Linked DNA regions of Nitrosospira lacus. The protein of the gene in region 2 interacts with the protein of the main gene of each other region in a pairwise test. Links are inferred from orthologs where the notes say so. Each region holds a gene or a part of one and is shown on either strand. Other genes may lie near its edges.

Region 1 (13,076 bases), 700 kb from region 2 along the record:
AAGGATAAAGAGTATTTCTACGCGCAGGAAATCAAGAAAAATTTATTAACCGTAAATAAAACAGCCGGGCCACTGGCATTGCATGCAAGGCTCCCGGCAATCTGCCATCAAGGACTCAAGGGGAGAGGCGCGCTATGGTTCCTACGGAGTTGGTCAGGCTCTCGGCATTGATGGAGCGCACCAGCGGTATTCCCGATATTAAGATTGGACTCATTGACGGTCCTGTCGTTACCCGGCATGCGGGTCTGACGGGAGGTAACCTCAGGGAGATTCCCGGAAACAATGGAGCAGCCTGCACGCAGGCTAATAGCCTTGCATGCCTGCATGGAACCTTTATAGCCGGGATCTTGTCCGCGCAACGGAATTTCCCGGCTCCCGCTATTTGTCCCGGTTGTACCCTCCTCATACGTCCCATTTTTACCGAAACGACCTCCGGGCGCGAACATATGCCCGGCTCGACGCCTCAGGAGCTGGCAGCGGCAATCCTTGAGTGCATCGGCGCAGGTGCGCGAATCATTAACCTGAGTCTTGCCCTGATGCAGCCTTCCACCAGGGGAGGGCAGGTGCTGGAAGAGGCGCTCAATCTGGCCCTCAAGCGCGGTGTGCTGATTGTGGCGGCAGCGGGCAATCAAGGCACGCTCGGCAGTTCCGCCATTACCCGCCACCCATGGGTCATTCCGGTCGTGGCCTGCGATTTGCGCGGCCGGCCGATAAATGAATCGAATCTGGGCGGTTCTATCGGTACAAGGGGTTTGAGCGCGCCCGGCGACAACATTACCAGCCTGAGCACTGATGGCCAGTCAATTACGCTGAGCGGTACGAGCGTTGCGGTGCCTTTCGTCACCGGGGCCATTGCACTGCTGTGGTCCGAATTTCCTGACGCCACCGGGGCGCAGATCAAACTCGCTATTACGCAAACCTCCATGATGAGGTTACGGCGAGCCTCGATCGTTCCTCCCTTGCTGGATGCGGATACAGCCTGGCAAACCCTGCAGACATTGAGCACAAGGAGGCGAATAGCATGATCAGGGCGAGCAAGAAAGAGGAAGCGGATGATAATGCCGGCAAATCGCCGGATAAAATCGGGCTGCAGCCCCACCGGGTGCGTTTGCCCGGGTTTATCACCGGCGATGAGATCGGGCTTGGCGCCGCGATTAAGCGAACAGGCTCCTATCTGGGGATCCAACCCTGTGGAGGCTGTGAACGCCGGGCAGCCCTGCTCAACCGCTGGCTGGTATTCACGCCTGGGCGGCGGCCCGGATAGGAGAAATCCCCGAATCCGGAATTCCAGGTTTGCTGGATGGAGTCGGTACCCATACCCAAGGAGCCATAAATGACCGAACAAACTGAAACGATGGAACACCCGTTGGAGCCACCGGTTAAAGCAAGCGATATGCGGACGCCCGCGCCTTGTTTCGAGGTTCATTCAAACGCGGCCGTCTCACCACAGGCGGGAGCGGGAACCTGTAGTAGTTGTGGAGGCGGCGGGGGAATAAGCCCCAATGATACCGGAACGATCTCCTACGTCTATGCCATTGGCCGGGTCGAAGCCCGTTTCCCGAATCTCGCCGCGGAAAAGGAATTTGCGCAGGCGACCGGGCGTACAGAGACTACCGGCAAAACCGATCAGCAGGCTTTTCATGCAGTCTTGTCGCAACGTCAGAATCGCTATCTGGTGCGTCAATTATGCTGGGTACTGACCATACAAGGCCTGGAAACCTACCTCCTGCAGCCGCGCGACCCGACGGATATAGATATGCTGGTGGATGCGATCCGGCCCATGCCCGCGCCCAATGATATCGACGTCGTTATCGGTCTGCGTGGCCCCATCGCTCCCCCGGATATGTGCAACGGCCTGATGGTGCCCATCATCGTCTTCGATCAGATTTATTCATTCGGACGCGACGAACTGATCAAGGCTATTCCGAAACCTGAGAAACTCACCGACAAGCAGTTCGGTCCGGCGGCTGAGGAACTGTTCGACAGGATCATGCAAATGACCGATAACGCCGGGGCGACCGATGAGCACCGCGTATTGAACTATCTGGCCATGCGTTATCCAGCCATTTATGCCAAGGCGGCGGAGAAATATGGCGGAGACAATTCAATGACCGGGGTGGAAGTCATCCCCTCATCGTTGAGCAGCACCCGGAAAATATTTAAGGCCATATTCTCTTACACCAACCGCAACACGGATTTTACCGAGAAATTCTTTGTGCGCGTCGATGCGACCGAAGAGTTCCCATTTCTGGTCACCAAGATGTCGCCGTACTATGATCGTTAGCTAACCAATTGAAGGGAGGCGTGAAATAAATTCCATGAGCATGTCGGGATTTATCGCGGAAATATCGATAGTAATAGTAATTGTGGCGGGAAGCAATTCACCGACTCACATCAAGACCGCTACTTCAATCCCTTTTTGGGGGATTATGATTTTATTCTTGATAGCTGGGAACGGAACGGCTGGCGCCTGTGGGCGGTATGTAACCCATAGCGTGAGCAATTGTTTCAGCGGCTTTTTTTAGCCTATCTGATTTTGAATATTTAACCAGGAGGAATTGAAATGAGCATACCACAGTTTAATGCAGAGGCATCGCTGGGTCCAGCCTTGGGCATATACCGGGGAAAGGCCGTTTTTGGCGGAATTTCCCTGGAACGTAGTGGAGGGGTCACGCCGCAACTTCGTTTCCAGTCCGATCCGGATGTGGGCGCATACTTGAGATGCAGGGCGAATGGGGGAAGCGATCTCATATGCCGTTTCTTTGGCGGGCTTCCACCCTTCACAATCGGCAGCTTGCTGATTTCCTGACCGCTCAGCCCGCATAGCGAATTGATGACTTCGGAATCCACCGCATATGGACCGCTTTAAATATTTCAGGAGGTAACGAAAATGAGGATGCCAGGATTTACCGCGGAAGCAACTCTTTACAGATCCAACCGCCAATATATAGCAGCGTCTACAGACATCGTAACGCGGGATCAATCCGTAGTGCGGCCGCAATTCTGCGGGCCGTGTGAAAACGGACGGCGTCAATGCGGTGACTATGGATGGACCTGTTACCCGGATACCGAAAGCCCGGAATGCAATTTTTTAACCGGATGTCCAATAATTTGTCATCAAGGGGGCTTCCGCACTTGGTCGATTCCTTGCGGACAGCCCCCGATTCCTTTGCCCTTTGGATCAGATTTGGCCGGGGAATGATCGTCTTCTTCCCGGAAATCCAGAGGGGATCTTGGCATAATTTTTTTGGATTTGAAGTGCTCCCCCTTGCAGATGTTTTACCCGGCAGCAAAAGTAATTATTAGCGATACGGCTCAATCTTTTCCTTAACCTCCGGCAGTGCCGGTTTATTCGATGGAGACCAACATGGCGACGCCCTTCATATCACCGAACCTGTATCAATTATCCGGCAATAATCTTCACGTTAGCTACTCAACCAGCGGGATCGATGGAAAGCCGCATTTCAGCTATCAGGATGCGCAGCACAACCTGGGTTTTACGGGTGACGACATCCGTGCAGTGGAATGCGACCTCGGTACAGTGGTAAGCGTGACCATCCAACGCACCATCGATTCGGGTTCAACCTCTTTCAGCGTCCTCATCCCTCGAGCTAACCTTGCCGCTGGTGAATCCGTGCGTATTCGCACCAAAGGTATTGTGACAATACATCGATTCTCGATCGTACCGGCTCTCAACCATGGGCAGCTTGATTTATATACCGTTACAACACTGCGTGGCACCGCTTCGCACGTTGATTTCTAGCGGTTTACCCAGCAGTTAGAATTCTCCGCGGCTTGGCCCTTTGTCATGATTCTGTTGCAATCGCCACGGCTCCCGGTATTTCATATGCAAAAGGCAAGCAACCCGTCAATACCTTGTGAGAGTGCACCGTTTTAAGAGGACAAAGAAATGCCACTGAATGCCTATGGAGTACTGAAAGGTCGCCCTGTAAACCGCCAGCTCGGCTCGGGCTCCAATCCACATTATCAGATTCATATCGTCGACGATACGACGCATTATCGCATCGCAGTGAACGTTGCTTCGCAGCTGGCTCCTTCCGAGCTTGAATTTCTTGTGGATTCAAGATTCGATCACCCAATTCTGGCGGAGCTGATCGATAAACCTCTCGGATGGCTTCCTCTGCAATCCCGGCCGGGCGGGGTGGCGCTCGACTTTATTCGCGGCAACTTGTTCGATCCGCGCAATATGCGCGTGCTCCCCTTCAATGTTCCAGGCCCGGACAATGATCTGAACGAAAAAATCGATCAGTTCGTGCAGCGGGCGATGGCCGACGAAGAGGCTTTTGTCTATGCTTTCGGCGAGCGCTGGGGGCCGGAGAACAACACGACCGACAAGATATTCGGTTTTATTCCGGGCAATGGTGTTCATGATATCCACATGAACCAGGGCAATGTGGGACGCTTTATCGGCGATGACGGAGTCTACCAGGATGGGGCTTTGCTGTTTCATTTCCCCCGGACCAGCCAATGGGTCGGCGTATTTTTGAAATTCCAGTCCCAGACCTGGCATACCGATGACAGGACAGGACATCAGATTCGCGTAGAAACCAGCGGCCCGCCATCGGATGAGAACGTTGTGACAAACCCGTTCGTTCCGGGGGGGCAACCTGGCCCCGAAATGCCCGATGGAGCAATCCGCATCATCGCGGCGCTTGTCAATAGCATCCAATCACCCGAAGTCGAGTTCGTAACGCTTCTGAACACCACAAACGAGGCCATCTCGCTGGAAGGCTGGCAGATCGCGGATCGCGACAAGAACAAGATGCGCCTGGCAGGGTCCATCGCGGCTGCAGAGACGCTGCGCATACAACTCATTCCGCCGGTTTTCCTGCCCAACAAGGGTGGAATTATTACCCTTTTGAACGACCGCGGCCTGCGCGTGGATGGAGTAGCTTACACCAAAGAACAAGCACGTAATCCAGGCTGGACGCTGAAATTCTGAACGAGCGGTGTGCCTGGGACCGAAACCCGGCAGGATTACTTTCAAAAATTATTGATATATTCACCAATTATTCTCTCCGCTACCCAAAATAATCGTGGTTGATATGCTCGGGAGCGCACTAAACGTTATACGACGAGGTATGCTGTACTGAGTGCTCTACTGGGCATGCGTTAACCATCAACCACATACACGGTAGAACACCACAGCCGCGCTTTACCCTTTATCGTGATGCCCGGGCTTATGCTCCTCGCGCATCTGTTTCATCTGTTCCCGCTGAGTATCAGTCAGTACCAGCTGGATCTCGTTGCGTATCTTGTTCCGCTGGATGATTGATTCGGTTACCAGATTACCCCGCTCTTGTGCCAGTACTTGTACCTCGCTGCTGTCACCGCTGCCATTTTGCTTGAGTTCACGTAGCGCCTTGCGATTTGTCTGCATCTTTTCCTTCAAATTCGCCATTTGAGATTTCGATTTCTGCAAAACGGCTTCGACCGATGAACGCTGCTCGGGGGTAAGTTTAAGGCGATCCGTCATCCGGTTCAGGAAACGTTCCCCACCATCCATGCCTTGCCCCATCCTGGAATGCGCACCGTGGTGGCATTCCCGCGATGCTTTTCCGGAACTCATGTCGGCTTGCGGGTCTGCCAAGGCAATGGTGCTTGCCAATAAACAGCCGATTAGCAAAATTTTCGTGATAGTTTTCATAAGCTGATTCCTCTTGATAAGTTTTTTACGAATATCGCGATGAGCCCCCACGGCCCGCGCGATATGGGCAAAGAATAAGGCAGGCCCATGTCAAGGTGAGTGATGAAAGCGTAAATGTGTGTAAAGAAGCCGGGAGTCAGCTGTATTTGTTCGCCGTAATTTGGCAATATCCGTAACACGATGAAATTACCTAGGTGTCCGTAACGGCTTTACTTCGGAAAACGGATGGCGCGCATACTACTGGCGGATGACGACATTGAGCTGAGCGATATGCTGATCGATTACCTCAGCAAGGAGGGCTTCGACATCGACGTGGCTTATGATGGCAATACCGCGCTGAGCAAGGCACTGGCCAACCCGTACGATCTACTGATCCTGGATGTCATGATGCCCAACCGCAGCGGTTTTGATGTATTGCGTGAACTTCGCGCGCATTCTTTACTTCCCGTGCTGATGCTGACGGCACGCGGAGACGACGTCGACAGTATTGTCGGGCTTGAGCTCGGCGCGGATGACTATCTGGCCAAGCCTTCCAGTCCGCGTGTACTGGTAGCGCGGATTCGTGCAATCCTCAGAAGAGTGGAGGCAAAAGGCGAGTTGCAAAATGGCGGCGAGCGGCCCGATCAGATCGCGCTGGATGATCTTGTCATGCATACGGGGTCACGCACCGTGGTGTGCGGCAATAATCCCGTATCCATGACCAGCACGGAATTCAGCGTATTGGACATATTGCTGCGCGAAGCCGGCAACGTCGTGTCGAAGGCGAATTTGTCGGAGCGGGCGCTTGGTCGCAAATTGAGCCGTTATGACCGCAGTCTTGACATGCATGTAAGCAATCTGCGCAAAAAGCTGGGTCCGTTATCCGATGGTCAGGAGCGGATTAAAACCGTTCGCGGTGTTGGTTACATTTACGCGCGGACCTGACCGTGCATAGGCTATTCTGGAAAATATTCCTGTCGTTCTGGCTGACGCTGATCATCTTTGCCGCTCTGCTCATGTTCGCGGCTTCGAGTTATCTCGAACATATCCGGACACAACAGGATATCGGCAGCATGCGCGCGCGCTTGTCGGCATACTTCGATCAAGGTCAAGCAGTTGCGAAACAGGGAGGCATGGCAGGGCTCAGAGAATGGCTGGATCGCCTGGACCATCGTGAAGCCATACCCATTTTCCTGATCAACGAGGCGGGAAAGGATCTGCTTGAACGGGAGATTCCAGCCGCCATCATTGCAAGGCTGGATCGAAGGCGAGAACATGCGGAACGCGGAGAGCGAAGAAGGTTGCCTCACCATCAGCCCATCCGGTTACCGGATGGGAGCTCCTACCGCATGCTACCTGACTTTCAGAGTATTACCCTGCTCAGGATTTTGCAGCGTCCCAGGGTTATTGCGCTTCCCGTGGCTGTTGCGGCGCTGGTAAGCGCGCTGATCTGCCTCCTTCTCAGCCGCTACCTTACCTTTCCGCTTGAACGGCTGCGGCGCGCCACCCAGCACATCGCGGCCGGCGATCTTACGCAGCGTGTCGTTCCCTCCATGGGCAACCGCCGGGATGAGATTGCCGATCTGGCAGGTGCGTTCGACAAGATGGCGGAACGGCTGGAAAAAGTATTTGGTGCGCAACGGCAGTTGCTGAGCGATGCCTCCCATGAGCTGCGTTCCCCGCTCGCACGCTTGCAGGTCGCATTGGAGCTTGCCCGGCAGCGATCGCACGGTCAGGTGGAAACCGAGCTTGACCGCATCGAGCTTGAAATAGAGCGCCTGAATGAATTGATTGGCCAACTTCTCGAGCTCTCCCGCCTGGAAGCGGGAGTGGACGCGGCACATGTCGACCAGGTTGATATACAGGATCTGCTCGAAGGACTTATAGAGGACGCACAATTCGAGGCGGGCTCAAGGGGTTGCCAGGTGAAGTTGCAGAAAGCTTTCCCAGCCATGGCCACGGCAAACGCCGTGCTGCTTCACAGCGCGATCGAAAACGTCGTTCGTAACGCCATCAAGTATACAAAACGGGATACGGCAGTTGAAATCAGCATGCTGGAATATGCCGAGGACCCGGACAGGATCACTATTCAAGTGCGCGATCACGGACCCGGGGCGCCTGAAGAAATGCTGCCTTACCTGTTTGAGCCTTTCGTAAGGGTAGAGGAGGCCAGGGATCGCTTGAGCGGCGGGCACGGGCTTGGATTAGCCATCGCCGAACGCGCTATCCGGCTATATGGTGGCGAAATCATGGCAAGAAACGAACCGGACGAAGGATTGAGTATTTACATCCGCCTTGAGCGCGCCAGGACTTGATCAGGACTCGAGAAGCACGATGCGGCCGGACGGTCTCATCGAGGTCGTTACGGATTCGCGCAATAAGACGCTGGTCTTGCCCGGATTGAGAAGCCTGAATACCCTGCTCCGTCTTGCAGAAGCGGCAAGCACGGAGGACAAGCAGGTGACTTTCGAATGTGTTTCAAGTACATTTGGAGCATCTGATTCAAGTCGAAAAAGCAGATCGTCCAGCTGATCATGACTCGATGAATCACCGCTTAAGCCAAACATATCTATCAGTTCTGATTTTTTCATTATCCATTTCCTTGGAGCCGCCGCCAGGATAGATGAATATTCGGTGCTTGACCTAAAATGGGCATCCAGGCCGCCGCAGGCAGACTGAACAATACTTAAACTCGCGCGGGAAGTCGTAAAAGAATGGTTAAATATTGGTTAAATTTCTGCCAGTCGCCGAGAGCGGGATCATGCAAAATCCTTAGCTGTAGACGAGCTTACCCGGAAGATGTGGCCCAAATAGCAAAAACATTGTTATTAATCATAATGCTAACCTGGTAAATAAGCGGTCAACTGCCGGATTTAGGATAATACCAATATGAATACCGGAATTCAGACAAGCTATTGGAAGTTCCATTCCTTCAGGCTGGACAAGGCCAACGCCATACTTTGGCATGATGATCAGGTCGTGCCCTTGCGGCCCAGGAATTTTGCCGCGTTATGTTATCTGATTGAACGGCATGGGCAGCTGGTGACAAAGGACGAGTTGCTGGATAGCGTGTGGCAGCATCGCCATGTCGGGGAGTCGGTGCTGAAAGTGTGCATCAACGAGCTGCGGCAGGCCCTCGGCGATGATGCCCGTGCCCCCGCCTATCTCGTAACGGTCGCGCGACGCGGCTACCGCTTCATCGCCCCCGTTACCCAGGTCCATCCATCAGAGCAATTGGAAGAACCTGCGAAAAAATTCCCTGCCGGCATCCGCCGCGCCCCTCAATCCGGTGCTAGAGCAAACTGGTGGATCGGCCGTGAAACAGCTCAGGCCCAATTGCTGGCTATCTGGCGGCATTCGCTGGAGGGTCTGCGCCAGATTGTTTTCCTGACAGGCGAGCCGGGAATCGGCAAAACTACCCTGGTCGAAATGTTCCTCAACGAGGTGAGCGATTATGCCCCGCTGGTTTTTCGCATGCGCTGCGTGGAGCATTTTGGTCAGGGCGAGGCACTGCTTCCGATGATTGAAGCCATCGAAAAGCATTGTCGGATGCCGGAAGGCGCCAAACTGATCGAGCTGTTGCATCGCCACGCACCGATCTGGCTTGCACAACTGCCATCAGTACTGCAACCCGAGGAACGGGAAGCTCTCCAGCGTGAAATCTTCGGCGCAAGCCGGGAGCGCATGATACGCGAAGGCTGCGAGCTGCTGGAAACTTTGAGCAAGGATGCGTCCTTGATTCTTGTGCTGGAGGACCTCCACTGGAGCGATCATGCAACGCTGGACTTTCTCGGCTTGCTGGCGCGGCGAAGCGAGTCTGCAGCCCTGCTGGTACTGGCGAGCTATCGACCAGTCGATGCCGCCTTGCAGGCGCATTCCGTCGCATTGGTTCACCGTGAATTGCAGTTGCGGGAAATAAGTTCCGAGATAGCCATTGATCCGTTTTCTCCGGACGAGGTCAGAGATTACCTTATCCGTCGCTTCCCGGCCATGGAAATGCCGGACTCTTTAAGTCGAGCCCTTTTTGCCAGGACCGGTGGACATCCGCTATTCGTCTCCAACCTGATCGAATATCTGGTGAGCCATCATCGGCAATGGCCTCCTTCACGGGAGTCGATGGTGGACAAAGCCCTGCCGGATACTATCCGGCGCGTGATCGGACGCGAAATCGAACGATTAAGCCCCGATGAGCAGCGTGTGCTGGAGATTGCCAGCGTGATAGGGGTGCATTTTTCGGTGATATTGCTCGGGGCGGTACTCGATATGGAGACTGCCGAGGTGGATCGCTCCTGCGATGCCTTGGTCAGGCGCGGCCAGATACTGCTTCCGGACGGCATGGAGCAGGGGTCGCAGGGCGATGTTGTCGGCCACTATGCATTCCGCCACGCTCTGTATGTGGAAGTGCTCTATCAACGGCTCGTTCCGGGCCAGATCATCCGATTACATTTGCGCATCGGTGAATGCCTGGAGGAGGTGCACGGCAAGTCGAGCCTGAAGCATGCCGCCGAACTGGCCTTGCACTTCGAAAAAGGGTGGGATTGGATGCGAGCGGTTCGCTATCTGACGCTATCAGCCGCTAATGCCGCGCACCGTTTCGCCAATCGCCAGGCCTACGACTATCTGGTCCGTGCGCTGGGCTTGGTTCACCGGCTGCCGGCAGAGCGGCAGGTGGAAACACGCGTGGATCTTCTGAAGCAATCGTCGGTAGTAAGACGCTCGCTGGGCGATATAGCGGGGGCCAAGGCCGACCTGGAGGAAATGCTTGCCACGGCCAGAACCTCGGGAAGTTCCCGGGCGGAGGTTTTGGCACTTATCGAACTGAGCCGTGTTCTTGTATGGCTGAACCGCCGTCAATGCCTGGAATTGGCGGAACAGGCGTTGGCGCGCAGTAAGGATCTTGATGACAAAATCCTTCAATCGGTGGTCAAGGGCATGTGGGGCGGACTGAATCTGTTATTTGGCCAGTGGCGCGAGGATTGTGCCAGCGCGTGCCGCGAAGCCATGGATGTCGCGCGGGCCGTCGCAACTCCTCAAATACTGCACACCCGGCTGACGCAGCATATCTATATCGAATTGCTGGCTTCGCGTTACAGAAGCGCCTGGACGACGGCTGAAGAAGCCTTGGCGTTATCGCGTACCCTGGGTGATGGCTACATGTTTATAGTCGGGCATTACTACTGCGGATTGGCTCTACTGCACCTGGGCGAATGGCAAAAATTGCGCGAAATTGCGGAGGAGAGCAGGCGTGCATTCGAATCCAACTGTAACGATGCAAATTTACCACTCCGTTTGCACCGTCAGATCATGATGGCGTGGCTGCATGTGGAGGCCTGCGATTTCGCAGGTGCCAAAGCATATTGCGAAGAGGTCCCGGCGGAGAATTCCGGGCCTTGGGCGACCTATATCTCGGCTCATTTTTCGGCCATACTTGGAAGGGCGCTGCTCGGACTCGGAGATCACAAGGGAGCGATTCGATGTTTTGAAATTTTTTTCCAGGCGGAGGAAAACGAATCGTTGCCCTTGTCCCGCAACTATTCCTTCCCGGCTTGCCAGGGAGCCTGTGAAGCCTGGCTATCGCTGGGAGAATTCGGAAAAGCACGCCGCTACGCTCAGCGATTGCACGATCTTGCGGCGGGTGCACCGGAGAGCACTTATCTCGCGCTCAGCTATTCCCTTTTTGCCGAAATCGCCATGAAAGAAAATATTCTGGATGAAGCTGATTCCCAAATCAGGGAGGCACTCGCTCTGGTGGAGAGCACCGAGGTTCCGCTCGCTGCCTGGCGCACGTACGCCACGGCGGCGAAATTGCATTATCTGCGGGGTGAAGAACGCAGGGCCAATGAATGCGAATTAAAGAAGCAAGGATCAGTCAGGAAACTGCTTGCGTCGCTCCAGGACTCCGACCCGTTGCGCAAACATTTATCAAGCTTTGTCGAAATGAGTACTTTGCGCGTGTATCGTACCCATAAGAAAAATAATGACTCTTCTACGCGTGGCAATATATGCTGTGATGCGGTGTGATAACCCCTGCAAACCTTAGAGTATTATCCTTCGATCGCATGAGCCGCGGATGGCCGGCTTAGCCGTGGAACACGGGGTGCACAATATGGCGGAAATTGGCGAGCATGAACCGGACAAGAGGACTGGGCATTCATATCCGTGCGCAGCTTTCCAGTTTTTTTGACGAGATAGGGATTCTTATCGTATCGAAGCCACGTTATGGCGTCGTTGCCGGAACTTTAAATCCGATCTTTGGGATCGGATCCGATCCTGGCCTTGTTTTCCCGATTTTGCTGCCCCGGCGTTTCCATGGGAGTGGCGTAATCGCGTTTCGCGAGTTCCGATGCCATTTTTTGGTGAAAAGCAGCCTGGCGGATGTTTTCCTCTGCGGCTTGCTCGTACTTGTTCACCAACGCCCAGGTACGTGATTGGAAATCTTGTGCCTGCCTGCCGTAGAGATAGCTTTTTTCTTCATAGTGCTGAAGCAATTTCTTTTGCTCCTCTGCCTTTACCCGGATTTCTTTAGCCGTATTTTCATATTGCCTTGCCAGGTTATTGTGGTCGGCATAGGTTCTGGCATGTTGCGCAGCTCTGCGACTAGTATCATTCTGCGCTTCAAGAGGGCCCATTTGCGCGCAGGAAGCCAATAAGCCAAGCATGGACAGGACCGCAACAAATGTTCCTAACCTTGTTTTCATGATAGTAATGAACCCGGATAGAATAAAAATTATCCTAACTCAATCCATACTATTGAGTATATTGGGGAAACCCTGGTTTTATGCTAAGGGAAACCCTTAGGTCACATTTGCATGACAAAAGTGACTAATGTAGATGTGGACAATATGGGAGCCGCTGTGAGGAAAATCAGCCGGACATCCTGCTATCCTGGAAGAAATCGGATCACTGAAAAATATGGGTTCCAGCATGTAGCCGAGGCAATGGCAATGCTTGTTATTGTGCTTCCGAAATCCAGTGGGTGGCATAGCGTATCAAATCGGCGCCGTCTCGCAAATTCAATTTGGTACGAATATTGAAGCGATGCGTCTCGATAGTTTTAATACTGCGGTTTAGGAGCCTGGCAATTTCCTGGCTGCTATGCCCGGATCCGATCAAATGCAGGACTTCGAATTCACTGGGGGTCAGGCTGTTGATCAATGGTTCGGGTTCCGTATTTCCGGTCGCGACCCGATTCAACAGCCTGGCGTGCATCTGCTTGCTCAGATAGACATTTCCCTTTAATACCTCGCGGATGGCGGATACCAGCACTTCACCCGGCTCCTGCTTCATCACGTAGCCGCGCGCACCAGCCCGCAGAGCGCGTTCCGCATATACGCCTTCGTCATGCATGGAGACAACGAGTACAGGCAATGCGGGGATCAGGAGGTGTATGCTTTTGATGACCTCAAAGCCGGAGAGGGTCTTGAGGGAC
Region 2 (5,953 bases):
GATGCGGAGGCCGAACCCCCGTTTACGAGGGTAATCATTGGCACCGTCTTGATCGCGGGCGGCAATCGCTTCAGATAGTCACTTTTTGTATCGCGCAGGTAGAATTCCGGACTCGCTTTCAGCTTCATCTTGGCATCGTCAGTACGGCCATCGGTATAAACCACCAGTGAATTGGAGGGCAGGAAGGCGGCGGAAACCGCAACCGCGCCGTTCAGCAAGCCCCCTGGATCGTTGCGCAGATCCAGCACCAGCCCCTTCATCGGCACAGTACTTTCCTTGAATAATTTATCGATGGCCTTGACGAGGTTTTCACCAGTCTGTTCCTGGAACTGCGTGATACGTATGTATGCATAACCGGGCTCGATCATCTTCGATTTAACGCTCTGGATCTTTATGACGGCGCGTATCAAGGAGAACACCAGCGGCTTGGTCTCACCCTTGCGCAATACGGTGAGGGTGATAGGCGTATTGGGTTTGCCGCGCATGCGCTTGATCGCATCGGTGAGCGAGAGACCCTTGACCGCAGTCTCGTCCAGCTTGATGATAAGATCGCCAGGCTTGATGCCGGCGCGAAATGCGGGCGTATCCTCGATCGGCGAGATAACCTTGACAAACCCGTCTTCCATGCTGACTTCAATGCCTAATCCGCCAAATTCACCCTGCGTGCCAATTTGCAACTCCTTGAAGGCGTCCGAATCGAGATAGGCGGAATGGGGATCAAGGCCAGTCAGCATTCCATTGATGGCTTCAGTGATGAGTTTCTTGTCTTCCACCGGCTCAACGTAATCGCTTTTAATGCGGCCGAAGACTTCGGTGAACGCACGCAGTTCCTCAACGGGAAGCGGACGCAAAACCTCCGTGACTTCCTTGTTGGCGACAGCAGAAAAATTGAGGCTCAGCATCACACCGGCGATCGCACCGAAAATGATCAAGCCGAATTGCCGCATCTTGTTACCCATTAAACTTTCTCCACACGTGTCAATTTTGTTGCATCGTTCATTTTATTCTGACCCAGTTCAATGGGTCAAACGGTTTGCCCTGATGACGTAGCTCAAAGTATAAACCGGAATTGGGGTTGCCGCCGCTGTTTCCCACCGTCGCGATGGTATCGCCACCGCGAACGGCATCGCCCACCTGTTTATGGATGGCTTCATTGTTGCCATAGAGGCTCATATAGCTGCCGCCGTGGTCCACAATCATAAGATTGCCAAATCCTCTCAGCCAGTCGGCGAATACCACGCGCCCGCCCGCAATGGCTTTTACCTCCGCGCCACTGGCTGAACGTATGAATAATCCCTTCCAGGTCACACCGCCATCAGCACGTGGACTACCAAAACGGTTTGCAAGTTCCCCGCGTACCGGCAAACTCAAGTGGCCTTTCAATGCCGAAAATGGATTTCCATCCGTCGATCCATCCGGTATTCTGTCATTGCTCAGGGAACTGGTGCGAGGCTCGGTACGTTTTTTTTTGCGTGCGAGCATCTTGGCGATTTTTTCCACCAGCTGTGACAGGCGTTCTTCGTCGCGCTTGAGTTTACTGATTTCGCGCCGCTGCTGATCAGCCTGCATTGAAATTCGGGATAGCAGGTTTTTGTGTTCGATTTTTTTCTGTTCGAGTTGTTTTTTGTACTCGGTTTGCTTAGCCTGGATTGTGGCGATTTCCAGACTTTTTTCGCGGCTTTCGCGGGTGAGCGCATCGAGTTGTTGAAAATTTGAGCGCAGAGCGTTAATGCCCTCCAGTCGGGCGCGGGAGAGATAGCCGTAATAATGGAGATTGCGTGCAATCTGATTGGGATCCTGCTGGTTGAATAAAAGACTCAGATATTCTTTTTCTCCACCGCCACCTACATACTGCCGATAGAGCAATTTGCTCAACTGCAACTGCTGCGCCTCGATATTAACGGCGACTTGTCTGGATTGTGTCTGCAATTGGCGGAGCCTGTTATTGGCTTCGTCCCGCGTACGGGTAAGCGCAATCAATTTTTGGCTGGCGGCGCTGATAGCCTGTTCGGATTCGCGCAATGCGTCTGCCGCTTCCGATTTCGATTCCTCCGTGTCCACGAGTTCTTTCTGTAATGCTTCAATGCGACCACGCAGTTGCTTCAAGTTTTCGTTATCAACCTTGGGAGCAGCATGAAGCGAATGCGACAGAATCAGTACACAAGCCGGAATGAACTTGCGGGCCTTATGCAACCATGAATGAATGCCGGTCAAGAGTGCAAATTTTTAACCTGAATTCGCAGCGGACTCACCCCGGAGGGTGAGAATCAAGTGATGCAAAAAAACTTTACAAATAATATTCCCAGCATGAGCAGTCAACCACCGGATTCAGGTTCAAACATATGCAAACGTTCTTTGCTGGAAGAGATCATGCTCCGCCTGATATATGCGCGGTGCGGAATTAATGAGCGCGAGCTCAAGAGGGGGGTAGTATTTTTCCCTGGTTTGCCACGACCTGCATGGCTTGTTCGATTTGCGCACGATCACCGAGATAATAATTCCGCAGCGGCTTCAGGTTGTCATCAAGTTCGTACACGAGCGGAACCCCGGTGGGAATATTAAGTTCCAGAACGTCCTGATCGGAAAGATTGTCGAGATATTTGACAAGCGCGCGTAGCGAGTTGCCATGCGCTGTAATGAGCACGCGTTGTCCGGATTGGACCTGCGGGGCAATGGTTTCGTTCCAGTAGGGCAGAAATCTTGCCACCGTATCCTGGAGGCATTCGGTCAGTGGAATATCCTCGCTGGCCAGCCCCCGGTAGCGAGGATCGAATCCAGGATATCGATCATCCTCGGGTTTCAGCGCGGGTGGGCGGATGCTGTAGCTGCGCCGCCAGACTTGCACCTGCTCTTCGCCATATTTGAGCGCTGTCTCGGTTTTATTCAGTCCTTGCAGCGCACCATAGTGCCGCTCATTCAACCGCCAGGACAGGTGAATGGGAATCCACATCTGATCCATCTCATCCAGCGCGATCCATAGGGTGCGTATGGCGCGTTTCAATACTGACGTATAGGCAACATCGAACGCGAATCCGCTTTCCCGTAATAGCCGGCCGGAATTCTTGGCTTCTTCCAGACCTTTCGGCGATAAATCCACATCTGTCCAGCCAGTAAAACGATTCTCCTTATTCCAGGTGCTTTCCCCATGACGTAGGAGAATGAGTTTTTTCATATTGTTCTTTATAAAAAAGATGAAATTTCGCGCAAAGCGATTTGAAATACCATAGTATTTTATTATATTTTGTCCATGGCCGCAGCATGCAAGAATATGCGAATTTTTCCAAGCAGTTATGTATTCTTATTAGAATATTGGCGAAATGGTTGCGGTACCGTAGCTCTTCATGGGGGCCTATCGGGTTTGCCGGAACGTGGGGAGCCCCATAGCATTCTCATCTCTGATAAAATTGCCGGATTGAGGAAACTAAGGAGTATCAAGTGACATTCTTGCAAAATAATATTGCCCTGGTTGTGGCCGCCCTGATGAGCGGTGGCATGTTGTTATGGCCGTTGTTGCGGCGTTCCGGCAACGAGATAGACACCCTGGTGGCGGTTCAGCTCATCAATTACAAGGATGCGCTTGTTTTGGATGTGCGTGAGGGGAGTGAATACAATGCGGGCCATGTCCCTAATTCCAAGCATATTCCCGCTGACAAGCTTGAGGAGCGCCTGCACGAACTGGAAAAATTCAAGAGCAAGCCGGTCATATTGATACATCGCAGCGGTGTGAATGCCACGGGTAAAGCCGGCTCGATTTTGCGCAAAAAAGAGTTTGCGCATGTCCATAACCTTCAAGGCGGGATCGATGCATGGCGCCAGGCGAATTTGCCGATAGTAAAAAAATGATGGGGGCAATATGATGAAAGTGATCATGTATGCTTCAGGTTTTTGCCCCTACTGCATAAGAGCGGAAAGCATGCTGCGTGCCAGAGGCGTAACCGAAATCGAAAAGATTCGTATTGACCTGGATCCCGCCATCCGTACCGAGATGATAGAAAAAACCGGCCGCCGCACCGTTCCCCAAATCTACATTGGCGACACACATGTGGGCGGTTATGACGACTTGGCGCAACTTGACCGCAGTGATGGACTGGTAAAGCTCCTGGCGGTCTGATTAGCGGCATACCCGGTTTTGACCGGCTTGAGATTCATGGCATCCCCTCCGCAGTCTTGTAAGGTAACATCCCATTTTTGACTATCCATATGGACTCCAACATGAGCGACCAGCAGCCGGTTTTCAGTATTGAAAAAATCTATGTCAAGGATTTGTCCCTGGAGATTCCAAATGCTCCAAGAATTTTTCTTGAGCGTGAAACACCTGAAGTGAACATACAGTTGCATAGCAAGGGGGAGCGCGTTGACGAAGGTCTGTATGAGGTACTGTTGACGGTAACGGTCACTGCCAAGGTCAAGGAGAAGACCATGTTTCTGGTGGAGGTGGGTCAGGCGGGCATTTTTCAGATTCGCAATGTGCCGGAAGGCGAAATGGATCCCGTATTGGGGATTGGGTGTCCCAATATTCTTTTCCCTTACTTGCGCGAAGCTGTTTCGGATATTGTTACCCGCGCCGGATTCCACGCCGTAATTTTAAGCCCGGTAAATTTCGAGGCACTTTATCACCAGGGAAAACAGCAAGCCGAGATGAATGCTGTGGCGGCGGCGGAAAAACCGGAAGAAGAGAATAAAATAACGCACTGAAAATGAAGCATGCTCACGACGCATTCGTCACCATTCCATTCCCGCCATACAGCGCCCTGGGACTATTGATTGGCGTACTGTTGTGTCCGGTGCATGCCATTGCGGCATTTGAGTTTTTTTCGTTGGCCGAGAATGCTACCGTCATGTATGATGCGCCCTCACTCAAGGCCGATAAATTGTATGTGGCGAGCCGTCATCTGCCGGTAGAGGCGGTAGTGAAGGTTGAAGGCTGGGTCAAGGTGCGCGATAGTGGAGGCAGCCTTGCCTGGGTGGAAGAAAAGGCATTAAGCGAAAAACGCTATGTAATTGTTACGGCGTCCCAAGCCGAGATTTATCAGGCAGCGAGTGCAAGTTCGGCGCTGGTATTTCAGGCACAGCAGAATGTGGTGATGGAACAGCTTGAACCCGCTGCGAATGGCTGGGTCAAGGTCCGCCACCGGGATGGACAAACGGGCTATGTCAGAACGCAACAAGTCTGGGGCTCATGAGAATAGCTGTTCTTGGCGCGGGCGCATGGGGCACCGCATTGGCTATCAGTCTTGGTGCCAATAACCGTGCGTCCAGCCACCAGGTAACATTGTGGACCCGTGATCCGGCGCATCTAGCGGAACTTGTTTCCGAGCGTAGCAACCAGCGCTATTTTCCCGGCTTTCCATTACCCGATTCTCTGCGGCTGACATCTGTTCTTGATGTTGCCGTAGAGGGTGCCGATCTTGCCCTTATCGTGGTTCCGGTTGCCGGATTACGCGAGACGTTGCGTGGAATTGTTGCTTGCGGAAAAGTCGTGCCGGTCGTTTGGGGCTGTAAGGGATTCGAAGCGCAATCGGCGACGCTGCCTCATCAGGTGGCACAGGAGGAATATGATGGTGTTGCGCCCTGTGGTGTGTTGTCGGGGCCCAGTTTTGCCCAGGAAGTTGCGCAAGGGCTCCCCACTGCCTTGACATTGGCATCGCATGATGAAGAATTTTCCCGAAGCATCGCAGCACAGCTGCATACCGCACGCCTGCGGATTTACTCAAGCACAGATGTCGCCGGAGTGGAAACCGGCGGGGCGGTGAAGAACGTCATATCGATAGCCGCCGGCATCTCCGATGGCATGGGTTTTGGCCACAATGCTCGTGCAGCCCTGATTACGCGGGGCTTGGCGGAAATTACGCGCCTGGGACTAAAACTCGGTGGCTGTCTGGAAACATTCATGGGGCTGACCGGAGCGGGAGATCTGATACTTACCTGTACCGGGGATCTGTCCCGCAATCGG

Evidence for each region.
Region 1: the proteins of secB (region 2) and EBAPG3_RS09020 interact in binary tests that used the Escherichia coli proteins (3 or more experiments, as listed by UniProt). The link is inferred for Nitrosospira lacus from one-to-one orthologs.

Annotation. Positions count from the first base shown.
Region 1 is NZ_CP021106.3:2,007,786-2,020,861, forward strand. Bases 4,972-7,742 are described here. They hold EBAPG3_RS09020 (response regulator transcription factor), read left to right. Parts: upstream 4,972-5,893; coding sequence 5,894-6,592; downstream 6,593-7,742. Other genes in these bases: EBAPG3_RS09015 (Spy/CpxP family protein refolding chaperone), read right to left, coding at 5,177-5,668; EBAPG3_RS09025 (ATP-binding protein), read left to right, coding at 6,595-7,742. Outside these bases: EBAPG3_RS08980 (S8 family serine peptidase), read left to right, coding at 135-1,025; EBAPG3_RS08985 (hypothetical protein), read left to right, coding at 1,022-1,264; EBAPG3_RS08990 (cyanobactin maturation protease PatG family protein), read left to right, coding at 1,334-2,284; EBAPG3_RS08995 (hypothetical protein), read left to right, coding at 2,564-2,809; EBAPG3_RS09005 (hypothetical protein), read left to right, coding at 3,368-3,763; EBAPG3_RS09010 (DUF2278 family protein), read left to right, coding at 3,911-4,963; more of EBAPG3_RS09025, read left to right, coding at 7,743-7,962; EBAPG3_RS09030 (hypothetical protein), read right to left, coding at 7,963-8,238; EBAPG3_RS09035 (ATP-binding protein), read left to right, coding at 8,537-11,668; EBAPG3_RS09040 (hypothetical protein), read right to left, coding at 11,887-12,345; EBAPG3_RS09045 (response regulator transcription factor), read right to left, coding at 12,599-13,076. UniProt on the Escherichia coli protein: Response regulator member of the two-component regulatory system CpxA/CpxR which responds to envelope stress response by activating expression of downstream genes including cpxP, degP, dsbA and ppiA.
Region 2 is NZ_CP021106.3:2,711,468-2,717,420, reverse strand. What follows is about bases 3,035-5,953. They hold secB (protein-export chaperone SecB), read left to right. Parts: upstream 3,035-4,212; coding sequence 4,213-4,695; downstream 4,696-5,953. Other genes in these bases: EBAPG3_RS12345 (NAD(P)H-dependent glycerol-3-phosphate dehydrogenase), read left to right, coding at 5,180-5,953; EBAPG3_RS12350 (SH3 domain-containing protein), read left to right, coding at 4,698-5,183; grxC (glutaredoxin 3), read left to right, coding at 3,854-4,111; EBAPG3_RS12365 (rhodanese-like domain-containing protein), read left to right, coding at 3,436-3,843; gpmA (2,3-diphosphoglycerate-dependent phosphoglycerate mutase), read right to left, coding at 3,035-3,172. Also shown: EBAPG3_RS12380 (S41 family peptidase), read right to left, coding at 1-959; EBAPG3_RS12375 (murein hydrolase activator EnvC family protein), read right to left, coding at 997-2,214; more of gpmA, read right to left, coding at 2,417-3,034. UniProt on the Escherichia coli protein: One of the proteins required for the normal export of some preproteins out of the cell cytoplasm. It is a molecular chaperone that binds to a subset of precursor proteins, maintaining them in a translocation-competent state.